3 regions of the Noviherbaspirillum sp. L7-7A genome follow, and region 2 is predicted to be linked to each of the others. Evidence: predicted binding sites of a transcription regulator. Region 2 holds the regulator's gene; each other region holds the start of a gene.
What was found. The regulator LexA, encoded in region 2, represses DNA repair genes until DNA is damaged. The targets are predictions, from matches to a motif close to ACTGTATNNNNATACAGT.
Positions count from the first base shown of each region.

Region 1: the regulator LexA is predicted to act here: its motif matches at 6,889-6,906, upstream of KTQ42_RS21545 (DUF3072 domain-containing protein).
Region 3: the regulator LexA is predicted to act here: its motif matches at 5,038-5,055, upstream of KTQ42_RS09600 (putative DNA modification/repair radical SAM protein).

Region 1 covers NZ_JAHQRJ010000003.1:5,636-13,486, reverse strand. The annotation lists gene araD (L-arabinonate dehydratase) at 1-1,133, shown strand, start outside; gene KTQ42_RS21565 (ribonuclease activity regulator RraA) at 1,163-1,873, shown strand; gene KTQ42_RS21560 (aldehyde dehydrogenase (NADP(+))) at 2,007-3,575, shown strand; gene KTQ42_RS21555 (LysR family transcriptional regulator) at 4,273-5,172, opposite strand; gene KTQ42_RS21550 (3-hydroxybenzoate 6-monooxygenase) at 5,316-6,518, shown strand; gene KTQ42_RS21545 (DUF3072 domain-containing protein) at 6,646-6,873, opposite strand; partial or broken gene KTQ42_RS21540 (transposase) at 7,043-7,339, shown strand; partial or broken gene KTQ42_RS21535 (transposase) at 7,579-7,851, shown strand, end outside.
Region 2 covers NZ_JAHQRJ010000001.1:713,538-721,388, reverse strand. The annotation lists gene KTQ42_RS03265 (replicative DNA helicase) at 1-947, opposite strand, end outside; gene KTQ42_RS03260 (MarR family transcriptional regulator) at 1,094-1,537, shown strand; gene rplI (50S ribosomal protein L9) at 1,651-2,103, opposite strand; gene rpsR (30S ribosomal protein S18) at 2,129-2,413, opposite strand; gene priB (primosomal replication protein N) at 2,415-2,735, opposite strand; gene rpsF (30S ribosomal protein S6) at 2,757-3,125, opposite strand; gene lexA (transcriptional repressor LexA) at 3,395-4,051, shown strand; gene KTQ42_RS03230 (RNA methyltransferase) at 4,381-5,211, opposite strand; gene KTQ42_RS03225 (inositol monophosphatase family protein) at 5,365-6,159, shown strand; gene KTQ42_RS03220 (DEAD/DEAH box helicase) at 6,327-7,661, shown strand; gene KTQ42_RS03215 (hypothetical protein) at 7,708-7,851, opposite strand, start outside.
Region 3 covers NZ_JAHQRJ010000001.1:2,100,050-2,107,900, forward strand. The annotation lists gene KTQ42_RS09585 (DUF1289 domain-containing protein) at 31-216, opposite strand; gene KTQ42_RS24345 (sensor histidine kinase) at 243-2,060, opposite strand; gene KTQ42_RS09595 (UdgX family uracil-DNA binding protein) at 2,209-3,642, opposite strand; gene KTQ42_RS09600 (putative DNA modification/repair radical SAM protein) at 3,639-4,871, opposite strand; gene KTQ42_RS09605 (patatin-like phospholipase family protein) at 5,420-7,324, shown strand; gene KTQ42_RS09610 (hypothetical protein) at 7,321-7,797, shown strand; gene KTQ42_RS09615 (hypothetical protein) at 7,790-7,851, shown strand, end outside.

The DNA of each region.
Region 1 (7,851 bases), on a different contig from region 2:
TGGGCACGGCCAGCACAATGACCGCGATCGCCGAATCGATCGGCATGGCGCTGCCGGGTTCCTCGTCGATTCCCGCGCCCGACGCCAACCATATCCGCATGGCCGCCGAATGCGGCCGCCGCATCGTCGAAATGGTGTGGGAGGACTTAACGCCCAGGCGCATGCTATCGCGCGCTTCCTTCGAGAATGCCATTACGGTGGCCATGGCCATGGGCTGCTCCACCAATGCGGTGATCCACCTGATCGCCATGGGCCGCCGCGCCGGCTTTGACATCGGCCTGAACGACTTCGAGAAGGCCAGCCGCACCACCCCCGTGATCGCCAACATCCGGCCCAACGGCGACACCTACCTGATGGAAGACTTCTACTATGCCGGCGGCCTGCCGGCGCTGATGAACCGCATCCGCGCCAAGCTGCATGTGGATGCGTTGACTGTCACCGGCAAGACCGTGGGCCAGAACATCGAGGGCGCGGAAGTCTATAACGACGACGTGATCCGTACCGAAGCCACCGCGCTTTACCATGAAGGTGCGCTGGCTGTGCTGAAAGGCAATCTGGCGCCCAACGGCTGCGTGATCAAGCCCAGCGCCTGCGCGCCGAAGTTCTACAAGCACACCGGCCCGGCGCTGGTGTTTGACAGCTATCCAGAGATGAAGGCCGCGGTCGAGGACGAGAACCTGGACGTGACCGAGAACCACATCCTGGTGCTGCGCAATGCCGGCCCGCAGGGTGGCCCCGGCATGCCGGAATGGGGCATGCTGCCGATTCCGGCCAAGCTGGTCAAGCAGGGCGTGCGCGACATGCTGCGGCTGTCGGATGCGCGCATGAGCGGCACCAGCTATGGCGCCTGCATCCTGCATGTGTCGCCGGAGTCGCATGTGGGCGGGCCGCTGGCGCTGCTCAAGACCGGCGACCTGATCACGGTCGACATCGACGCCCGCAGCATCCGCATGGAAGTACCGGACGAGGAACTGGCGCAGCGCCAGGCGGCATGGACGCCGCCCGTGGTCCATTTCGAGCGCGGCTACGGCTGGATGTTCTCGCGCCACATCGGCCAGGCCGATGAAGGCTGCGACTTTGATTTCCTGCGCACCGACTTTGGCGCGCCGGTGCGTGAACCCGACATTTTCTGATTCGAACCCATCCAGGAGACAGCATGACCATGAACGAGCAAACCCGCGCCAAGCTGAAGACCGTCAGCACCGCAACCCTGTGCACCGCGTTGTACAAGCGCGGCCTGAAGAACCAATTCATCCAGGACGTGCGTCCGCTGAACCCGAACGGGGCCAACATGGTGGGCGAGGCTTTCACGCTGCGCTACATCCCGGCGCGCGAGGACCTGAACCCGATCACCGTGTTCCAGAACCGCGACCATCCGCAGCGGGTGGCGGTGGAGCAGTGCCCGCCGGGCGCGGTGCTGATGATCGATAGCCGCAAGGATGCCCGCGCGGCCTCGGCCGGCTCGATCCTGATCACCCGGCTGATGGTGCGCGGCGCGGCTGGCGTGGTGACCGACGGCGGCTTCCGCGACTCGCCCGAGATCGCCGAGCTGGCCATGCCGGCCTACCACAACCGGCCGTCGGCGCCGACCAACCTGACGCTGCACCAGGCCTTGGACATCAATGTGCCGATTGGCTGCGGCGACGTGCCGGTATGGCCGGGCGACGTGGTGGTGGGCGATCGCGAAGGCGTGATCGTGATCCCGGCGGCGATCGCCGACGAGATTGCCGATGAAGCGGTTGAGATGACGGCCTTCGAGGACTTCGTGATGGAGGAAGTCAAGAAGGGCCGCGGCATTATCGGCCTGTACCCGGCCACCGACGAGCAGACCCGCGTCGACTTCGCCGCCTGGCGCGCCGCCAACGGCCGCTGATCCCGCAGCCCGCTGCCTGAAGCTCCCGGCTTGCGGGCAGCGCGCTCTTTCCCATTTCCTGATACATGTCGTGCCACGCCGGAGAGCCTCCGGGGTGGCGCCTTTTCTCATTACGTATACCCAGAAATACTCTATGACCATTACAGGTGAAATGCTCATCGGCGCCAGCGCCGTCAGGGGCAGCGAGGCCATTCTCCGCTGCATGAATCCCGCCACCAATGAAAGCCTGGAGCCGCCTTTCCATGGCGGCAACGAGCAGGATGTCGAGCGCGCCTGCGCGCTGGCCGAGGACGCCTTCGACGACTACCGCAACACCAGCCCGCAGCAACGCGCCGCCTTCCTCGACGCGGTGGCGGAAGAGATCGAAGTGCTGGGCGACGAGCTGATCGTGCGCGCCATGCAGGAAACCGCCCTGCCGCGACCGCGGCTGGAAGGCGAGCGGGCCCGCACCTGCAAGCAGCTGCGCATGTTCGCCGACGTGGTGCGCCGTGGCCACTGGCTCAATGCCACGCTGGACAGCGGCAGCGATGCCCGCCCCGACCTGCGCATGCGCATGGTGGCGCTCGGCCCGGTGGCCGTGTTCGGCGCATCCAACTTCCCGCTGGCTTTCTCGGTGGCCGGCGGCGACACCGCCTCGGCGCTGGCGGCGGGCTGCCCGGTGGTGGTCAAGGCGCATTCGGCGCATCTGGGCACGTCCGAGCTGGCCGGCCGCGCCGTGCAGCGCGCGGTGGCTCGCTGCGGCCTGCATGAAGGCGTGTTCTCGATGCTGGTGGGTGCCGGCAACCGCATCGGCACCGCACTGGTCAGCCATCCCGCGATCAAGGCGGTGGGCTTCACCGGCTCGCGTGCCGGCGGATTGGCGCTGGTAAACGTGGCCAACAGCCGGCCCGAGCCGATTCCGGTCTATGCCGAGATGAGCAGCATCAACCCGGTATTCCTGCTGCCCGGCGCGCTCAAGGCGCGCGCGCCCCAGCTGGCGGTGGACTATGTGAACTCGCTGACCATGGGCGTAGGCCAGCTGTGCACCAACCCCGGCCTAGTGCTGGCGCTGCCCGGCGCCGACACCGATGCCTGGAAAGCGACTGTGGCGGAAGAGATCAGGGGCCGTGCGGCGGCCACCATGCTGACCTCGCAGATCCATGCTGCCTACGAGCGCGGCGTGGCCGATTTGAAGGCCGCTGAGGGCGTGCACCAGCTTGGCTGCGGCGTTGAGGGCAGCCTGCCGCACCAGGCCATGCCGGTCGTGTTCGAGACCACTGGCGCGGCCTTCCTGGCCGACCATGCGATCCAAAACGAAGTGTTCGGTCCGTCGTCGGTGCTGGTGCTGTGCCAGGATGAAGCCGAGCTGTTGCGTGTTGCGGACAGCCTGGAAGGGCAGCTGACGGCGACCGTGCAAGCCGAGCGCACTGCAGATGCCGGGCTTGCGCAGCGCCTGCTGTCGCTGCTGGAGCTCAAGGCCGGCCGGGTGCTGGTCAATGGCTTCCCGACTGGCGTGGAAGTGTGCAATGCGATGGTCCATGGTGGCCCGTTCCCGTCGACTTCCGACAGCCGCAGCACCTCGGTGGGCGCCACCGCGATCAACCGCTTCCTGCGCCCGGTGTGCTACCAGAACCTGCCAGAGGAATGGCTGCCGGAAGCGCTGCGCGACGCCAACCCGCAGGGATTGTGGCGCCTGAAGGATGGCGCGCTAACGCAGGGCTGAAGCTGCGTTCGGGACGGCTTTCCCGCTAACCCTGCTTAAGCGAGCGCACGCGCGCCGGGCCAGCCCGGTGTGGCCGCATGCGGTTTAACCTATGCGGGGCATGCGTTGGTTTGCAATGGCAAGCGGCGGAAACCATGCCAGTCAAGCCGATCCCGACATTCCCCGTCCTGGCGCCAACCCACGCTCGCCAAGGCTATTTCCGAGGTGAAGTGGCAGGGATGTTTGTCCTAGTCCAAAGCAGCGTCCAGGCCGTTCCCGGACTCGTTCTTGGTCACGCCCTCCTTGCTGCCCTAGTTGCGCTAAGGCAGCTAGCCAGCCGCCGGCTGCGCACGCTGCATGCGCTAGGCGGCATTGCGCGCAGAATGTTCCTGTAGGCCATCCAAAAATACGACCCCAGCAAGTGGCCACGGTGCAATGCCCTTCTGGTATTGCACCCTACCAACGCCGTGTCTGCCTCACCCACAGCAATCTGTAGGGTGCAATACCCCCGCAGGGGCATTGCGCGTTGGTCGATCATGTAAATCGGTCGGCAATAAGACCGCGGCAAGCACCCAAGGTGCAATCCCCTTCCGGTATTGCACTCCAAGACACAGTGCCCACGCCAACTTTCACCCGCCCGCAGCCGTGCCTGCCACATCCCCTGACTTCCCGGCGTCGCCGGCAATACCGCTTCCAAAACGCTCCAACGCTGCACTGCCTACGCCGGCCCGCCAAACAGCGCCGCCAGCGTGCGCCGCAGCCACACGTTCCCCGCATCCGCATGAAACCGCTCATGCCAGTGCTGCTTGACCGCATAGGAAGGCAGCTCCACCGGCGGCGCTAGCAGGCGTATCGTTTCCTGCGACGCCAGGGTGTTGCCCAGCCGCCTGGGCACGATCACCAGCAGCTCGGTCTGCGCCACGATGCGGGCCACACCCAGATAGCTGGGCAGCCGCAGCACCACTTCCCGCTGCAGGCCCTGCTGGTCCAGCATCCGGTCGACGATGGAGTGGCCGGTGCCGGAACTGCTCACGACGATATGGGCTTCCTTCAGGAAGGCAGCCTTGCTCAGCCTTTCGCGGATGCGCGGATGGTTCGTTGCCGCCAGGCAGACGAAGTCCTGGGTGAACAGCGTCTGTTGATAAAAGCCCGCCTCCAGGTCGGGCATGAAACCCACCGCGATGTCGGCCTCGCCGCTTTCCAGCCGGCGCGGGCTGTCGGTGGAAATTTTCCCGATCTCGATATGCACGCCGGGTGCCGTCTTGCGCAAGTGATTGAGCAGCGTCGGCAGCAGCACGATCTCGCTGATGTCGGTGATCAGCAGCCGGAAGACGCGGTGCGCGCTGGCCGGGTCGAATGCCTCGCGCGCGCCATGGGTGCGTTCCAGCATCGCCATCGCGTCCCGCAGCGCCGGATAGATCCCGGTGGCGAAGGGCGTCGGCTCCATGCCACGTGAGGTGCGGCAAAACAGCTTGTCGCCATAATGCTGGCGCAGCTTGTTGAGCGCGATGCTGGCCGTACCCTGCGCCATGCCGCGCCGCTCGGCCGCGCGCGATACGCTGCCCGTCTTGTAGATCTCGTCAAACAAGTTCAGCCATTCCAGGTCCAGCTTGGCCATGCCGCTTCCTTTCTGCCACCAGTATTTAAAAATGCAATCTGGCATATTAAGCCACGCGCTTGACGAAATAATAGGTCAGGCCGAAACTCGCTCCCCATCAAACCCGGAACACGAAGCCGCCCACCGCGGCAATTGGAGACAGCATGCAGCAGAGATCCGAATCCCTTCCCGTACTGGTTGCCGGCGGCGGCATTGGTGGCCTGGCGGCCGCACTGGCCCTGGTGCGCCAGGGCTTTGCAGTCAAGGTGCTAGAACAGGCGGCACAGCTGGGGGAAATCGGTGCCGGCATCCAGCTTGGGCCGAATGCCTTTTCCGCATTCGATGCGCTGGGCATCGGCGAGAAGGCGCGCAGCCGGGCCGTCTATACCGACGAAATGGTGATGCATGATGCGCTCGATGAAACCCTGGTCGGTCGCATTCCCACCGGCGAGGCCTTCCGGCAGCGCTTCGGCAATCCGTATGCGGTGATCCACCGCGCCGACGTTCACAAGTCGCTGCTGGAAGGCGCGCTGGAGTCTGGCTTGGTGGAACTGGCGACGTCCAGCGCGGTGCAGCGGGTGGAGCAGGACGATGCGAGCGTCACTGTCTTCGACGGCGCCGGCAAGCAGCACCGCGGCCTGGCGCTGATTGGCGCCGACGGCGTGAAGTCGGCGGTGCGGCGCCAGTATGTGGGCGACGAGGCACGGGTATCGGGCCACGTGGTCTACCGCGCCGTGGTGGACCGGGAAGACTTCCCGGCCGACCTGCGCTGGAACGCGGCCAGCATCTGGGTCGGCCCTAACTGCCACCTGGTGCACTATCCGCTGCGCGGCGGCGAGCAGTACAACGTGGTGGTGACCTTCCACAGCCGCGAGAAGGAGGAGTGGAGCGTGCGCGAGGGCAGCCGCGAGGAAGTGCAAGGCTATTTCGAGGGCATCTGCCCCAGGGCGCGCCAACTGATCGACCTGCCCAAGGACTGGAAGCGCTGGGCCACCGCCGACCGCGAGCCGATCGCCCAATGGAATTTCGGCCGCGTGACCCTGCTGGGAGACGCCGCCCACGCCACGCTGCAATACCTGGCCCAGGGTGCCTGCATGGCGATGGAAGACGCCGTCACGCTGGGCGAAGCGCTGCGCGTGAACGGCAACGACATCGGCCAGGCCTTCGATCTGTACCAGCGCTCGCGGGTAGCGCGCACCGCGCGGGTGGTGCTGTCGGCAAGGGAAATGGGCCGCATCTTCCACGCCAGGGGCGTGGAGCGCCTGGTGCGCAACGACCTGTGGAAAGGCCGCACGCCGGAACGTTTCTATGACGCGATGGAATGGCTGTACGGCTGGAACGTGGGGAATTGCCTGGCGGACAGGTGAGGATCCAGGGGGGCAGGGAGGCCCTGCTCTTTAATCCCCCTTAATGAAGCCTGAGCGTTTGTCAGGCTCGGCTGCTTGCCCAGCAACCCGGGAGAGAATGCATCACATACCCGCCTAGCTACCACACTTACTTCGTTTCTTCCAGACCGCGACCGGTCTTGTGCTGCAGTTCATCGATCCGCTTCGACGCCTCGGCCTTGCTGAGCGTTTCGTCCATCTCCACGCCGGCTTCTTCCGATAGGGTTTTCAGATAGGATTTCTGCGCCCCGGTCATCGGCTCGTCGCCGGTGGTCCAGTCCTTGGGGTCCTTCACCATATTGCTGTGGTCGGCTTGATCTTGAGTGTGCTTGTCCATGTGATTCTCCAAATTACTGTTTATACGTACAGTATATGAGGATGAAGGATTGGCAAAGTTCCAGATTTAATTATGCTTTTTTCGACTTTTCAGCCGAAACTTGGTCGATGTCTTTCACGGTAAATTTTGTTAACATATTTTTATGAAACTACGCTAGGCATACAAATTTGAATTGATGGCAAACGGCTGTCAGGAGCGCGATGCGCGCCGCTTCGCTGGAGCCTGTCGTTTCGTCTTTAATAAAGCACTATTGCTGCAGCAGCAGAACTCTAAGGATGGCGGAAAGTTCATCCGATACGAGGAGTTGGCCAGATATCTTGTCGAATGGAAAAAGGATCCGCTGACCCGTTGGCTTCAAATGGCACCTTCGCAAGCATTGCAGCAATCGCTTAAAAATCTCGATATGGCTTATCAGCGGTTCTTCGACAAGATTGGTGAGCATCCTACCTTTAGGAAACGCGGTTAGCACGATAGCTTTCGCTTTCCGCAAGGCTCCAAGCTGGATCAGACCAACAGCCGCATTTTTCTCCCAAAGCTGGGCTGGCTCCGTTACCGCAACAGCCGCAAAGTTCTAGGCACGCCGAAGAACGTGACGATGAGCCACGCATGTGGTAAGTGGTTCATCTCAATCCAGACGGAGCGTGAGGTGGAGTGACCCTGCCCCGATTCCACGTACAGCAAAAAATTTGATAGCTTTCTGTATGTATAGAGGAACGAATGGTAGAGAAATCCGTGCCGAAACGGCACCACACGGAAGAGTTCAAGACCGAGGCGGTTAGGCTGGCGCAGTCGGTCGGTCAACACGAAGCCGCTCGCCGGCTAGGCGTGCCGGTAGCCACCCTGGGCAATTGGACGCGACGGCAGCGCACTCTAGAGGCAACGTCTACGGATGGTGCTATGCCAGCAACGTCGGCGAAGCGTCCAGCAAGCGAGATGGAAGCTGAAATCACCCGCTTGCGCAAGGAATTGGCTAGCGCC
Region 2 (7,851 bases):
GCGCGCAATTCGATCGAGCTCAACGCCGGCGTCTCGTCGATGTAGAGCTGGGCATCATTCATTTTCTGGATCGCATGGGTCAGGCGCGGCCAGTCCTCGTCGGCCAGCCGGCCGGTGCGCAGCCTGTGCTGGTCGAGCTTGCCCACCGAACCCAGCATACGCATGGCCAGCTGCGCGCCACCCATTTCCATCGAGAACACGGCCACCGGAAGGCCGCTGTCGATCGCCACGTTCTCGCCGATGTTGATCGAGAATGCCGTCTTGCCCATCGAAGGACGGCCGGCAACGATGATCAGGTCGCCCGGCTGCAGGCCGGAGGTCATGCGATCGAGGTCGACAAAACCGGTTGGCACGCCGGTGATGTCATTCTGGCTATCACGGTTGTACAGTTCGTCGATGCGCTCGACCACCTGGGTCAGCAGGGGCTGGATTTCCTGGAAGCCCTGGGCGCCGCGTGCGCCCTCCTCGGCAATGGCAAAAATCTTGGATTCCGCCTCGTCCAGCATCTGCTTGACTTCCTTGCCCTGCGGGTTGAAGGCGTCGCCGGAAATCTCGTCAGCCACCGTAATCAGTTTGCGCAGCACGCCACGGTCGCGCACGATCTCGGCATAGCGGCGGATATTGGCGGCAGATGGCGTGTTTTGCGCCAGCGCATTCAGGTAGCTGAGGCCACCCACTTCCTCTGCCTTGCCCGAAGAGGAAAGCGCCTCGTAGACAGTAATGACGTCCGCGGGGCGGGAATTATTGATTAATTTGACAATATGCTGGAAGATCAGGCGGTGATCGTACCGATAGAAATCTTCCTGGCTAACAAAATCGGCGATGCGGTCCCAGGCAGCATTGTCCAGAAGCAGACCGCCCAGCACGGACTGTTCTGCTTCAATGGAATGTGGCGGGACGCGGAGGGAATCGACTTGCGGATCGGGACGGCTATTCATGGCGCGCATTATACCTGCTCGCCGCAGGCCAAAGCAGCAGGCCAAGAATTCGCTCACCGAACTGTTTACGCTTCGATACGGTACTTGATCATCGGGTACTTGATAATTGGATGGCCCCTGTTTACATTGGCTGCTCCTTTCACCTGACGCCGCCCATGAGCCAACCTTACCGACTGGACAACTACACCCCGGATGAGAGCATCGGCTACCTGCTCAAACGCGCCGGCGGCCAATTGAGCACGACGATAGACCGCGCGCTTGCCGAGTTCGACATGACCCATGCCCAGCTCGGCATTTTTCTGCGCCTGCTGCACGGCCATGCCGACACGGCAGCCGACCTGGCACGGGAAATGGCCATTGATACCGGCGCAATGACGCGGGCGCTGGACCGGCTGGAGGAAAAGGGTTTCATACGGCGCCTGCGCAGCCATGCCGACCGGCGCATGGTGCAAGTCAGCCTGACGGACAAGGGCAAGAGCCTGGCCGACCAAATGACGCTGGTAGCCATCAATGCGCTCAACCATCACCTGCGTGACTTCACGCCCGATGAAGTCGCGCAATTCAAAGTCTTCCTGCGGCGGATGATAGGCAACAGCTGAGCCTTGACATGTTGCCCAGTGCTGCGCCTTCGCAACGGCGATGCAACGAATCAGGCAGGCAAAAAAAATGCCGGGGATCCCCGGCATTTTTTATCGGATAAGAATCCGCGGCATCAGGCGTGCTCGCCCTGCACTGCAACGGTCAGTTCAACCGCCACGTCGGTGTGCAGCGAAACGGTGACAGGATGCTCGCCGGTGGTCTTGATCGGACCTTGGGGCATGCGAACCTGCGCCTTTTCAACGGCAAAGCCCTGCTTGCTCAGCGCTTCGGCAACGTCTGCGTTGGTGACGGAACCGAACAGACGGCCGTCAACACCCGCTTTTTGCGAAATCTGAACGGTCAGGCCGTTCATCTTGTCGCCTTGCGCCTGGGCAGCTGCCAGCTTCTCGGCGGCGGCCTTTTCCAGGTCAGCGCGCTTGACTTCGAATTCAGCCACGGCGGCCTGGGTTGCACGGCGTGCCATGCGGTTAGGGATCAGGAAGTTACGTGCGTAACCGTCCTTGACGCGAACGACGTCGCCCAGATTGCCCAGATTGACGACTTTATCCAACAGAATGACTTGCATGTTTTTCTCCTATTCCAGTCGTCGATTACGCGTTGTGCAGATCGGTGTACGGCAGCAGCGCGAGATAGCGTGCGCGCTTGATTGCGGTGTCGACCTGACGCTGGTAGTGGGCACGGGTGCCGGTCAGGCGTGCCGGCATGATCTTGCCGTTTTCCTGGACGAAGTCCTTCAGGGTGTCGACGTCCTTGTAGTCCACCTGCTCGACCTTGGCGGCGGTGAAGCGGCAGAACTTCTTGCGCTTGAACAGGGGGTTCTGCTGCTTGCGCTTTTCCTTGAGCTTGCTCTTGTCGAATTTTTTACCGAATGCCATTTTAGGCTCCTGTATCTATATCACTATGTTGGTTGACTGCCTCGAAATCGCTGACATGAAACACGAGGCTTTTACTGTTGCGACTCTTGCGAGAGAGGAAGCCGGAAAACCGGTAGGTTCCGCCCAGGTCGGCATTGTGGAATCTTCCTGAAATCTCGCCAGCGGCAACCGCGGCGATTTCAAATTCCACCCGTCTGTCTATTTTCGCCTCGGTCTGCTGCGATACATGCAGCAAACGGGCGGAGACGATCGGGATGCCTGCCGGGGTGTAGCGCAGAACCTCGCGCTCGGCAATTGTTGCAACAAACTGAAACTGGTTCACGCTCCGGGAATATCCCTCGCCTTAGGCAGCGCTGGCTTCAGCGCGGTGGCTCTTGGCGGCGTCTTCCTTCTGCACTGCCTTCATCATCGGCGACGGGCTGGTTTCAGCGCGCTTCATCTTGACGGTCAGGTGACGCAGGACAGCGTCGTTGAACTTGAAGCCGGTTTCGATTTCGGCAAGCGTCTCGCTGTCGCATTCGATGTTCAGGCAAACATAGTGTGCCTTGGCAAGCTTCTGGATCATGTAAGCCATCTGGCGACGGCCCCAGTCTTCAACGCGGTGAACGATACCGCCGCGGGTGGTAACGATGCCCTTGTAACGCTCGATCATCGCCGGAACCTGCTCGCTCTGGTCCGGGTGAACGATAAATACGATTTCATAATGACGCATGAAAACTCCTTTTGGACTGATTGAAGAATCGCCCACCCCGGCGTCAAGACGAGTGTGGGAAGAGGAAAACCCGCGATCATACTAGAAAGCCCGATCCGACTCAAGCCGTTTAACTGCTCCGGCAAGATTTCCCTAATATATTCCGTTAAATGCAGCTAATTCGCGGGTTATACGCTTGCTTTTATACAGCCACTGTATAAAAATACAGGCTGTCATTCCAAACAGCTTTACAATTTCGGCACCCCGCTTCTTACAATCCAGGTGTTCCCATGATCAAACTTACCGCCCGCCAGGAACAGATACTCAAACTGATCCAGGATGCCATCGAAAACACCGGCTTTCCTCCCACCCGTGCTGAAATCGCCCAGATACTGGGTTTTCGTTCCGCGAATGCCGCCGAAGAACATCTGCAGGCGCTGGCCCGCAAGGGCGCCATTGAAATATCGCCTGGCACGTCGCGCGGCATCCGGCTGGTAGACGCCTCGCACGACAGAGCCGGCTTGCGTGGCATGGCGCCGGCATCACATCCGGCAGTCATGCACCTGAGCCTGCCCCTGGTCGGCCGGGTGGCTGCCGGTTCGCCCATCCTCGCGCAGGAACATATCGATGCGACCTATAGCGTCGACCCGTCGCTGTTCCGCAGCCGCCCCGACTATCTGCTGAAGGTACGCGGCATGTCGATGCGCGACGCCGGCATCATGGACGGCGACCTGCTGGCGGTGAAGAAGGCGGACAGCGCCAAGAACGGCGAGATCGTCGTCGCCCGTCTGGGAGATGATGTCACCGTAAAGCGCTACAAGAAGTCCGGGTCCGTGATCGAACTTCTTCCCGAAAACCCGGACTTTGAAACCATACGGGTACACCCGGGACGCGAAGAATTTGCGCTGGAAGGCCTTGCGGTGGGTTTGCTGCGCGCCTGGAGCTAGGACAGGCATCAGGGGCCGGCACTAGCTTCCTGCTAGCCAAGCCTGACCCCTGTCATTGCACTTCCGGTTGCTGCCTTACCGGTTATCGCAGCACTTACTGTCATATCGACCACCCGAAATCCGACCTGCACGTGGCACCAGCGGCCAGAATCTGCATGTTTGACATGGCCTTCAGTACTTAATGCCGGCTTGCCGGCAGGCTTGGATCGCGATTGCGGTTGCGGCTTGCATTGCCTGGCAAGTTAAGGAGCAGGACGCCTCGGCTGCTTGCCTTTGGCAGGCCTTGCAGCGGGCCCACGGCCCCGGCAGCCTGTGCGGCAAGACACCATTTAATCCGCTTGACCATTGTGTCGTCCCTTGCCTTCATTCAAAGGCGCTTCGCCCTGCTGCGCAGCCGCTGCCGCATTCCGTCCCTGCCCTCTTCTTCCCGGCTCCGCCTGCAATATCTGGCGGGCGATGCCGCGCAGGATGTTGACCTCTTCTGTTTCAAGACCGCTACGGGCGAACATGCGCTTGATGCGCGGCATCAGCTTCTTGGGACTGGCGGGGTTCAAAAAGCCGAGATGAACGAGGGCTTCTTCCAGATGCGCATACATGCCGTCGATCTGGACCCTGTCCGCCGCCTCGCCGCGAAATCCCACACCCGCCTCCGGCAATGCATCGCCGAGCGAAGCGAGCCGGCACTCATAGGCAAGCACCTGCACCGCCTGCGCCAGATTGAGCGACGAGTAGTCGGGATTGGCCGGGATGTTGATCAGCACATTGCAGCGCTGCACCACCTCGTTGGGCAGCCCGAAGCGCTCATTGCCAAACAATACCGCTGCCTTCAGGCCTTCGTCCGCCGTCAGATGGGCAGCCATGCCGCGCGGCGTCAGCACGGGCGGCGAGTATTCCCGCAAGCGGGCGCTGACCGCGGCAGCGAAGTTGCAGCCGGCCAGTGCCTCATCGACCGTCTCGACGATCCGCGCGCCGGCCAGAATATCCTGGGCGCCGCTGGCGAATGCCACCGCTTCCTCTTCCTGCAGCGCATCGTCGCGCCGCGGGCGCACCAGCACGAGTTCGGAGAAGCCCATGGTTTTCATGGCGCGGGCGGCGGCGCCGATATTGCCCGGACGACTGGTTTCGACCAGCACAAAGCGAACGCGGTGGAAAAGAGACATACTGGTTTTCAAGGCTTCATTTAAAATAGCGGGAATTTCGCGGACGGGCTGGCAAGCTGCAGGAACCGAGCCAACCGGACCGCATCGCTCATTAATATTCTTTCCATGCGGTCCATTGCCTCACGAGGCATGCGCCATTTTAACGGAACCACTATGCATCCCATGATCAATACGGCGGTCAAAGCCGCCCGCCGCGCGTCCGCCATCATCAACCGCGCTTCCTTCGACCTCGACCGACTGCAGGTCACGGAGAAAAACCACAACGACTTCGTCACCGAAGTCGACCAGGCCGCCGAACAGGCAATCATCGAGGTACTGCGTAGCGCCTACCCGGATCATGCGATCCTGGCGGAGGAATCCGGCGCATCGGCCAACCTGCATGACGAGAATGAAAACGTATGGATCATCGATCCGCTCGACGGCACCACCAACTTCATCCATGGCTTTCCCCAGTACTGCGTATCGATTGCGCTGCAGCAGCGCGGCCAGATCACGCAGGCAGTGGTATATGACCCGAGCCGCAACGACCTGTTCACCGCATCCAAGGGCGCTGGCGCCTACCTGAATGAAAAGCGTATCCGCGTGACCCGCCGCGACAGGCTGGCCGACGCCCTGGTCGGCACCGGTTTCCCGTTTTCCAACATGGACGCGCTGGATGAATATCTGAAGATGTTCAAGATCATGACCCAGAAAACCGCCGGACTGCGCCGCCCCGGCGCGGCAGCGCTGGACCTGGCCTATGTCGCCTGCGGTCGCCTCGACGGCTTCTTTGAAAAGAACCTGAAGCCCTGGGATGCCGCCGCTGGCTCGCTGCTCATTACCGAAGCGGGCGGCATCGTCGGCACCTTCGCCGGCGAATCCGACTATCTGTACAAGGGCGATATCATCGCCGGCAACCCGAAGATTTTTGCCCAGATGGTCGCGCACCTGTCGCCATTCTCCCGCTGATCCACCACGCCAATTCACCGTTTTGGCGCGCCACTCCGGCGCGCCTGTTATACTGCGGCGCGCGGCACACTGCCAGTATGCTGCCGCTGTCGACTCCGACCCCTACTTCCCGATCCGTCTGCCGGCTGCTGGCGCTCATGGCGGGCCGATCCATCCAATAGAGCTTTATGTCATTTAAAGAACTCGGCTTGTCCGAAGCAATTGTTCGCGCCGTTACAGAACAGGGCTACAACAGCCCCACCCCGATCCAGAAGCAGGCGATTCCCGCCGTCCTCGCCGGCGGCGACCTGCTGGCTGGCGCTCAGACCGGCACCGGCAAGACCGCCGGCTTTACCCTGCCGATACTGCACCGGCTTTCCAGCGCGGGCTCGCAGCCTGCCTCCGCCGCGCGCCCGATCCGCGCATTGATCCTGACACCCACCCGCGAACTGGCGGCACAGGTCGAAGAAAGCGTGCGCACCTATGGCAAATACCTGAAGCTGAACTCGGCCGTGATCTTCGGCGGCGTCGGCATCCATCCGCAGATCAAGACGCTGAAACAGGGCGTCGACATCCTGGTCGCCACCCCTGGCCGCCTGCTGGACCATATGCAGCAAGGCACGATCGATCTGAAGAAAATCGAAATCCTGGTGCTCGACGAAGCCGACCGGATGCTGGACATGGGCTTCATCCGCGACATCCGCAAGGTGCTGGCCGCACTGCCGCCCAAGCGCCAGAACCTGCTGTTTTCCGCCACTTTCTCCGACGAGATCAAGGCGCTGGCCGATGGCCTGCTGGATTCGCCGGCCATGATCGAGGTGGCACGCCGCAATTCGACCGTGGAAGTGATTGCGCAGAAAATCCACCCGGTCGACCGTGACCGCAAGCATCCGCTGCTGGCCCATCTGATCAAGGCCCATGACTGGCGCCAGGTGCTGGTGTTTACCCGCACCAAGCACGGTGCGAACCGCCTGGTGGAACAGCTGGGCAAGGATGGCATCACCGGCATGGCCATCCATGGCAACAAGAGCCAGACGGCGCGCACGCGGGCGCTGGCCGAGTTCAAGGATGGCAGCCTGCAGGTGCTGGTAGCGACCGACATCGCCGCCCGTGGCATCGATATCGATCAGTTGCCGCATGTGGTGAATTACGACTTGCCGAATGTGCCGGAAGATTATGTCCATCGCATCGGCCGCACTGGCCGCGCAGGCGCAACGGGTGAAGCGGTTTCGCTGGTATGCGTGGACGAGCACATCATGCTGCGTGACATCGAACGCCTGATCAAGCGTGAATTGCCGCGGGAAGTGGTTGCCGGTTTCGAGCCGGACCCGACGGCACGGCCACAGCCAATCCAGCTGCGTAGCGGGAATGGCGGCGGCAGGAATAATCCGCCGCGGGCCAATGCCCAGCCGCGCGCGAGGACGGCGGCTCCGGCGGGCAGGACAGCCGGCAGCGGTACGGGTAATCGTGGCGCCGGGTCGGAAAACCGGCGCAGCGACAACCGTTCACGCAAGTTTGGCTAAGCGCCCATGATGCAACAGCGCCGCGATAGCGGCGCTGTTGCATTGCTTAGTCAGCGGTGCGCGCAGTACGGCGCTTTCTGGCCGGCAGCGGCGCGATGGGGCTGTATACAACATTCTTCAGCGTCCTACCTTCACGTGGCTGCGGAATCGGCAAACCCAGCATGGTCCTGACCTTGTTGATCGACATGCC
Region 3 (7,851 bases), 1.4 Mb from region 2:
GATCGAGAAGTTGCTCGGGCCAAAAGTGCTCTAGCGGCGCGGATAGCCTTCACGGATGATGCGTTCCCACACCACGTTCTTTTCTTCCTCGCTCATGAACACCCAGTTCGCCACTTCAGACACGGTGCGGCCGCAGCCGCGGCAGACTTCGTCGAACAGGGTGGAACAGATGGCGACGCACGGGGTGTCGGGACGATTGGCTGGGGGCTGGTTCATGGAAAGGGCTTGCCGCGGGGAAGCCGCTATTGTACCGGCAGCGGCTGCTCCACGTGCGCCAGCGGCAGGCGCACGACAAACGTGCTGCCCTGCCCCGGGCCCGGGCTGGCTGCGCTGACCTCGCCGCCATGCAGCCTGACCAGCTGGCGCACCAGGGCCAGGCCGATGCCCAGGCCGCCCTGGGCGCGGTCCAGGGTGCCGCTGCCTTGCACGAACACGTCAAACACCCGCTCCACCAGTTCCGGCGGCATGCCGACACCGTTGTCGCTGACAGTCAGCAACGCCGCATTGCCGGCATTGGCGACGTCGACCGTGATGCTGCCGCCGGCAGGCGTGTATTTCAGGGCATTGCCAATCAGGTTGGAAAGGATCTGTTCGATACGGGTCGGGTCGGCCTCGATCCAGCTGGGCACCGCATGGATATCGATCCGATGCTGCTCGACGCGCCCGGTCGTCTGCAGCGACTGCACGCAGTCACGCACCGCCTCGGCCAGGTCCAGCCTGTGCCGCATCAGCGATACCTTGCCATTCATCAGGCGCCCGAGGTCGAGCAAATCATCGACGATACGCGCGAGATGCCGGCTCTGGCGCTTGATGATGACACGCGCCCGCTCGGCGGTTTCGGCCGGCACCGCCGGATGCTCCAGGAGCGCGATGGAATTGCTGATGGCGGCAAGCGGATTGCGCAGTTCATGGCTGAGCATGGCAAGGAATTCATCCTTGGCGCGGTTCTGTTCCTCCGCCAGGCGGCGCGCTTCCTGTTCGCTCACGAACAGTCGCTCCCTTTCCCGCTCTACCCGCTCACGCGACTGCCGTTCCTCTTCCAGCAGCAGGCCGGCGGCATCCAGCGCCGTGTGCAGCCGGTCGAACTCGAGCACGCCGGACGCGAACGGCTGCGGCATTTCACCGCGGCCCAGCGCAGCCGCGGAATCGGCGGCGCTGTCGATCGACAGCGCCATGCGGCGGCTGAAGAATAGCGCCAGGCCGAGGGCGCACAGAATGGCTGCGGCAAGGCCCAGCGACGCCACCAGCACGGCACGACGGGCGGACGCTTCGATAATGTGAACCGGAATGCCAACCGCCACCGTCCAGCCTGAAATAGCCAGCCGGGTATAGGCGTCATAGACCTTGATGCCTTCGCGGGTGTCATGCTGCAGCACGCCTTCCGGCGAGCGGCGCGACCCTTCGAACAGTTCCTTGCGAACCGGCTTGCCCACCAGCTCCTCGGCGCGGTGGGAGCGTGCAATGGAGAGGCCATCGCGGTCGAACAGGCCGATGATGTAATGCTGCGGTATCTTGCCGCGGCTGAGCTGCTTGCTCAGCTGGCTGGGAAGGAAAGCCTGATTCAGCACATAGCGGCGCTTGTCATCCAGGATCACCGGCACCTCCAGCGTCACCACCTGCGCCCCGACCACATTGCCCCTGGTCAGGTTCGATATACGGGTCTGGCCGGTGCGCAGCACTTCGCGCCCCAGCTCGGGGCGGCCGCGCCGCGGCAGGTCGGTACCATACGGCACCAGGGTATTGACCAGCTGCTGGCCTTCCTCGTCGAATAGCACGGTCCAGGATGTGCCATCCTGATTGACGTCGCTGGCGCGCTGGTGAAAGGCTTGCAGGTCGCCCCTGATCAGGCTCTCGGCCGAGGCGAGGAATTTCGCTTTCGCCTCCGCCATACTCAGTTCCTGTTCCACCGCCAATGCAGTGGCGCGCGACGTTTCCTGCAGGCTGCGCAATGCCGCATCGCGCTCGGCCTGCAGCAGCATGGACAGCGCGATGGTGGAAAACAGCACGATGGGCACCAGCACCGCGAGCGCCATCACGGCCAGATAGGCGCGCGCCTTCACGGGCGACCCCGTTCCGCCATGCCACACCAGCAGATCCGCGTTTCATGCATCGCGCTGCCAAACATTTTTCCTCCGCCAAGCCATCAAGTGGTACGCCAGAAAATGATGACTTGGCGCAATGCCAGCCATCATAACAGCGGCCTTGCTTTCAGGCCGGCTCTGCTTGCCCCGGCAACAGGCTTTTCGCCAGTTGCAGCGCCTCCCGCATCGCATTGAATGCCGCCGCCTGCTCCTGTTCGCCGGGCAGGCGCAGCACGTAGGAGGGGTGCCAGGTTGGCACCAGCCAGCGTTCGCCCAGGCGCAGCGCCTGTCCCTGCACCTTCGACAGGGCCAGATCGGTGCGACCGGTCAGTGCGCGCAATGCCGTGCTGCCGAGGGCGACCACGACCTCGGGCGCCACGTCGGCCAGTTCCTTTTTGAGCCAGGGATTGCAGGCATCGACTTCCCGCTGCGCAGGCGTCTTGTGGATGCGCCGCTTGCCGCGCGGCTCCCATTTGAAATGCTTGACCGCATTGGTGAGATAGGCCGACTGCCGTTCGATGCCGGCCTGGCGCATCGCATCGTCCAGCACCTTGCCGGCAGGGCCGGCGAACGGCAGGCCGGCCAGGTCTTCCTGGTCGCCAGGCTGCTCGCCCACCAGCATCAACGCTGCATGGGCGGGGCCGGCGCCCGGCACTGCCTGCGTGGCATTGCGCCACAATTCGCAGCGGCGGCACTGCGCCAGCTCGGACGGCAGCGCGCGCGCCGGCATGGCCTGTCGCGCATCGACCTGCACCAGCGCGCCCGGCCGGTCGCCCACCGCCTGCGCCTGGCCGACGCGACGGCCGCCGGCGCTGGCGCTGCTGATCAGCCCCGGTATCAGCCGCCCTTCCGGCAAATTTTTCCAGTAGCGCACCGGCATGTGCATTTCCATCGCGCCGGTATTGAGGCGGGACGGATTGTAGATGCTGCGGTAATACGCCAGCCACAGCGCCTCGCCCTGGTCATCGATGTCCACCTCGGCCGGCCGTCCCTCGGGCGCCGGCCCGAAGCGCAGCGATTCGCCGTCCGACGCGGCGGTGCCGTCCGGCGTGACGATGAGCCAGCTGGCGCGTCCCATGCGCTTGGCGAAATGGCCGGCGGCCTGGTACAGCACATCATGCGCCGGCTCGAACCAGGCAATGAAGCGCGGATCGCCGGCTTGTTGGTCGCGTTCCCGGAAGCGCAGGAAGGCATGCATCTTGTGCTGCTCGCGCCGCACCGCCTTGACCATCGCATGCAGCCGGGCGCCATCCTGGTCGGCTGCCGACAGCACCGCGGCGTCGCCCTGCTGGCTGCGCCACAGGATCCGGTAGAGCAGCGCCCAGCGGTCAGAGGCGCGAAAGCAGGAAGCCGCCTCCAGCATGCTCAGGAGACCGGACGAGATGCGCAGGGAAGCGTTGGGCGTGCTGGCCGGGGCCGGGGCCAGCGCATCGTTGCCGAACAGATCGACCTCGCCCGGCGCCACCCAGTCAACATCATGCGGCGGCACAGCCTGCGCCAGCAGCGTGCGCGCCGCCTTGCGCCACTCGTCGAACGAGCCGACCGCGACGCGCCTGCTCAAGCCGCTTCCTGCAGGGCGGGAAACAGGCTCATCTGCTGCGGCGCTTCCGACATCATGCGGCGCAGCGCGTCCGACGGCAGCGTGTCGCGCTGCGGCCGGTAGTCCGCGGTGATGATGAAGGGCTTGAGCTTTTCCATGCTGCAGCGCAGCCGCGCCAGGTCGGCGTAGCGCACGCGCCGGCTGCGCCGCAGTTCGGCGATGCGCTTGGCATTGCGCAGGCCGATGCCGGGCACGCGGGCAATCATCTGCGGCTCGGCCACATTCAGGTCCAGGGGAAACAGTTCGCGGTGCGACAGCGCCCAGGCCAGCTTCGGGTCGATGTCCAGCGGCAGGTTGCCCGGCCCGTCCAGCAGCTCGGCAGCCTGGAAGCCGTAGCCGCGCATCAGGAAATCTGCCTGGTACAGCCGGTGCTCGCGCATCATCGGCGGCGGGCGCTGCGGCAGGCCGCTGGGGCTTTGCGGAATCGGACTGAAGGCCGAGTAGTACACCCGCCGCAGCCGGTAGGCGCTGTACAGGGTCTGCGCGGTGTTGAGGATGGTGCTGTCGTCAGTGGCATCGGCGCCGACGATCATCTGGGTGCTCTGCCCGGCAGGAGAAAACGCCGGCGCCTTCGGCTCTTCGGCCTTCTCGTCGATGCGGCGGCGGATCGAGCCCATCGCAAACTTGATGGTGTGCATGCTCTTTTCCGGCGCCAGCGTCTCGATGCCGCGGTCGGTCGGCAGCTCGATGTTGACGCTCAACCGGTCGGCCCAGCGCCCCGCTTCCTCGATCAGTTCGGGCGCGGCGTCGGGAATGGTCTTCAGGTGAATGTAGCCGCGGAACTGGTGCTGCTGGCGCAGGGTTTTCGCCACCAGGATCAGCTGCTCCATGGTGTAGTCCGGCGACTGGATGATGCCGGAACTGAGGAACAGGCCGTCAATGTAATTGCGCAGGTAGAAGTCGATGGTCAGCCGGATCACTTCCTGCGGCGAGAAGCGGGCGCGCGGCACATTGCTGCTGCGGCGGTTGACGCAGTACTGGCAGTCGTACAGGCAGAAATTGGTCAGCAGGATCTTCAGCAGCGACACGCAGCGGCCGTCGGGCGTGTAGCTGTGGCAGATGCCGGTGCCGTTGGTGGCGCCCAGGCCATCCTTGCCCCGGGACGAACGCTGCGCGGCGCCGCTGCTGGCGCAGGAGGCGTCGTACTTGGCGGCGTCGGCCAAAATCTCCAGCTTGTCAGTTAGTTCCATAGCGTACGCTCATGCCAGACAAAATTGATGAAGTAACCAGCCGACCTTAAGGACTTGTTCGTCTGGGAAAGGAATGGGGGAGTGGACCATGCCATTCCAACAAGTCTGTTCCAGGCCGGTGGAAAAGCCGTAAATCCATGTGTTTACCCCAAATGGCAGCAGAATTACTGTTTGCAAGTACAGTATTTTAAACGGATTGGCCGACTGGCGCTGAGCTCTTCAGCCGCCTCGCAACTCTGGCAGATGCCCAGCGCGCTGCCTCTCCTTAGTGCTGCTCAGCCACGATGGACTCATCCCATCCCAGCCTCTTGCTCAGTCTCTTGAAGCCTGAACTCTGCGTATCGATCCTGCATTCTTTTACGTGACATGCAATAGACACCGCCCGTGATACAAGTGCCTTAGCCTCTGAAAAGCGGGTGCCGCCACTCGTTTGGCGTGCGATTAAGAAACTTAAGTTCTATTAACGACACACAATCAACATGCTCTGCAACATCTTTTGTGCGAACTGATGGGGCAGCAATTTTTTGGTTTAAACAGGGGCATAGTGCATGGATCAATTAGACAGATGGAGCCAATACCGGAGTAAAACGCCAGACAATGGTTCGCTTCCGGGTTGGGAAATGATTGTTGATGTCGCCCTTAAAAATCAGCTCACCTCAAACACCACCGGTTTACACCCCCAATCTAAGATGCATTTCAGTCCATCTGCGGATGAACTGAGCGACGCAGTGGTGAAGTCGCAGACGCGCCTTGCGGCGTACCTGGAACGCTATGATGAATATCTGTCGAGGCAGGCAAATTCGCTTGCACGCGAATTAAGACTAAATCAAAAAGAAATCGGTCATGTCCATTGTGCGCTGCTCAAGCTCACCGAAGATTTTCAGCGCACGCCGCTTTTGACGGGGGCAGATATTGGCCGAGCCCACCTTAACGCTCAAAAAAAATTGTTGGAGCTACGCCAGACCTTCGTCGCACAGCATCCGCTCCAAATTTTTTCAAACAGCGACCAGAAGATATGCATTCTCATGCCCGCTCCACCGATCTCAAACTTGGTATTCAAGGGCGGCGGCGTTAGGGGACAAAGCTATGTGGCCGTTCTGAACGTTCTGGAAACTTGCGGATTGACTAGGGATTTGAGGAGTATTGCCGGCACATCCGCGGGTGCGCTTACGGCCGCTTGTCTAGCCACGGGGATCAGCGCGGAGCGCTTTGCGCAGCTGACGAAAGGACTCGACATGAAGGACCAATTGGGCGACGCCGAAGAATCAGACGCATCAGGTGGATGTAACTCCACAATCTCGTCCCCGATTGCTCTAGGTTTGATGGAAAACGGCCAGTATGGGACAGAGCTTGCCATTGACACATACAGCGGCCTGGGTTCCAGCGTGCTTAATAGCATCGCCAACAAGCCAGCCAAAAAATTATTGCGGACGTTTCAGCAAGTCTTGCGCGAGAATGTACGAGCTCATTTTACTTCTCTACTAATCAACCAGTCTCCCTTGCCCGCCGAACAGAAGGAACTGCTTTTGAAGCTCGACGCAGAGCTCCAAACACACAAAAGTTATCAAGTCACGTTCAGCGATCTGGCCCTGCTGCATCAGTTCGACCCTGCACATTTCAAACTATTGGTGCTTACCGGGTTCAACGAAACTGACAAGAAGCTGGAGATCTTCGATGCACAAACGACGCCACATTTGCCTATTGCAAGTGCAATGCGTGCGTCAATGGCGATTCCCAAGCTTATCGCACCGGTCAACCTGATCCTTCAAGGGAAAAGCAAGACCGTAGTTGACGGGGGTGTCGGCACCAATGTGCCGTCTCATTTGCTTAACGACTATGCGCACGGCGGGAAAAAGCAGAACAATGGCCTTATATCAGAGGATATGAAAGAACAGATGCAACGTGCAGTGAGTTTTGCTCAGACCATGGTCTTGTCTTTCGACGATAACGGCACGACCGCACAATTGCTTAGCTCTACCCCTGCCAAGTTGGCAAGCGATTCGGCTCCTATGGAAGACAGGCTTATCGAAATTTCAGGCATCAATCCCAGTTATATTGCAAGCGTAACGAAACCAGACAACTTGCGTGTTCACGAAGCTGGGCTTAATGCGTATATCGTCTACAACGGCGAGCTTAGCCTTGCCAGTTTCAATGCATCGCGAGCGCAGATCAAGGCCGCGCAATTAGAAGCTGAAGTGCGGTTTTTCGAGCAGATACGTGCCAATGGCTTACTCGACAATGACAGGGCGATATGTTTGACATTCGACTCGATGGAAGAAGCGTCTGCTCATATTGACGAGGCCAGCTTGAGGGCATTTATCAACCGTAAGTCAGGCTGGCCCAGCAGTAAGTCCGACAAACAGCTTACGCTCGAAGCGGCATTCGATGCTCTTGCACGCAAGCGGCTGTCAGCAAGTGCCGAGGCATTGCCTAACGAAACAGCGACAACATGAACGTGCACGAGCAATTCAACCAGCTTGTCCAACTGCTAGCGAAGCAATGGGATATTGAAGCAGCCACCGCGCCGCTCGAAGAAGCCACAGTCCGCTTTGTTGGAAACGATGGCAGCACAGTAATACTGCGTCTGCATGCTGACAACAAGCGCTGCATCCTCGGCATTGAGCGCCCATTGACCATCCAAGGCAATGTGGCTCTGGATGAATACGCAATGAGCATTTTTATGCTGCAACGAAATTACACAATGCGCTTGGGCTCACAGACTTGCTTTAGCCGGGTGGACACAAACGGCAGAATGGCGGCATTTCAATCTGTTCCGCTAAACCAGGCAAACTGCGGCGATATCCCCGCGGCGTTGGCAAGACTGAGCGCTCGGCTCGGGGCGTTGATGGACAGCGCGACCATCTTCGCGCGTGCGGAAACCACAACGCGGGCTGTTTCAGCTTTGGAAGCCGGCCTATATGTCTGATCTTTTCCATGCCTTCATCCTCGATATGGAACGGCATGATTGTCGTCTTTCGTT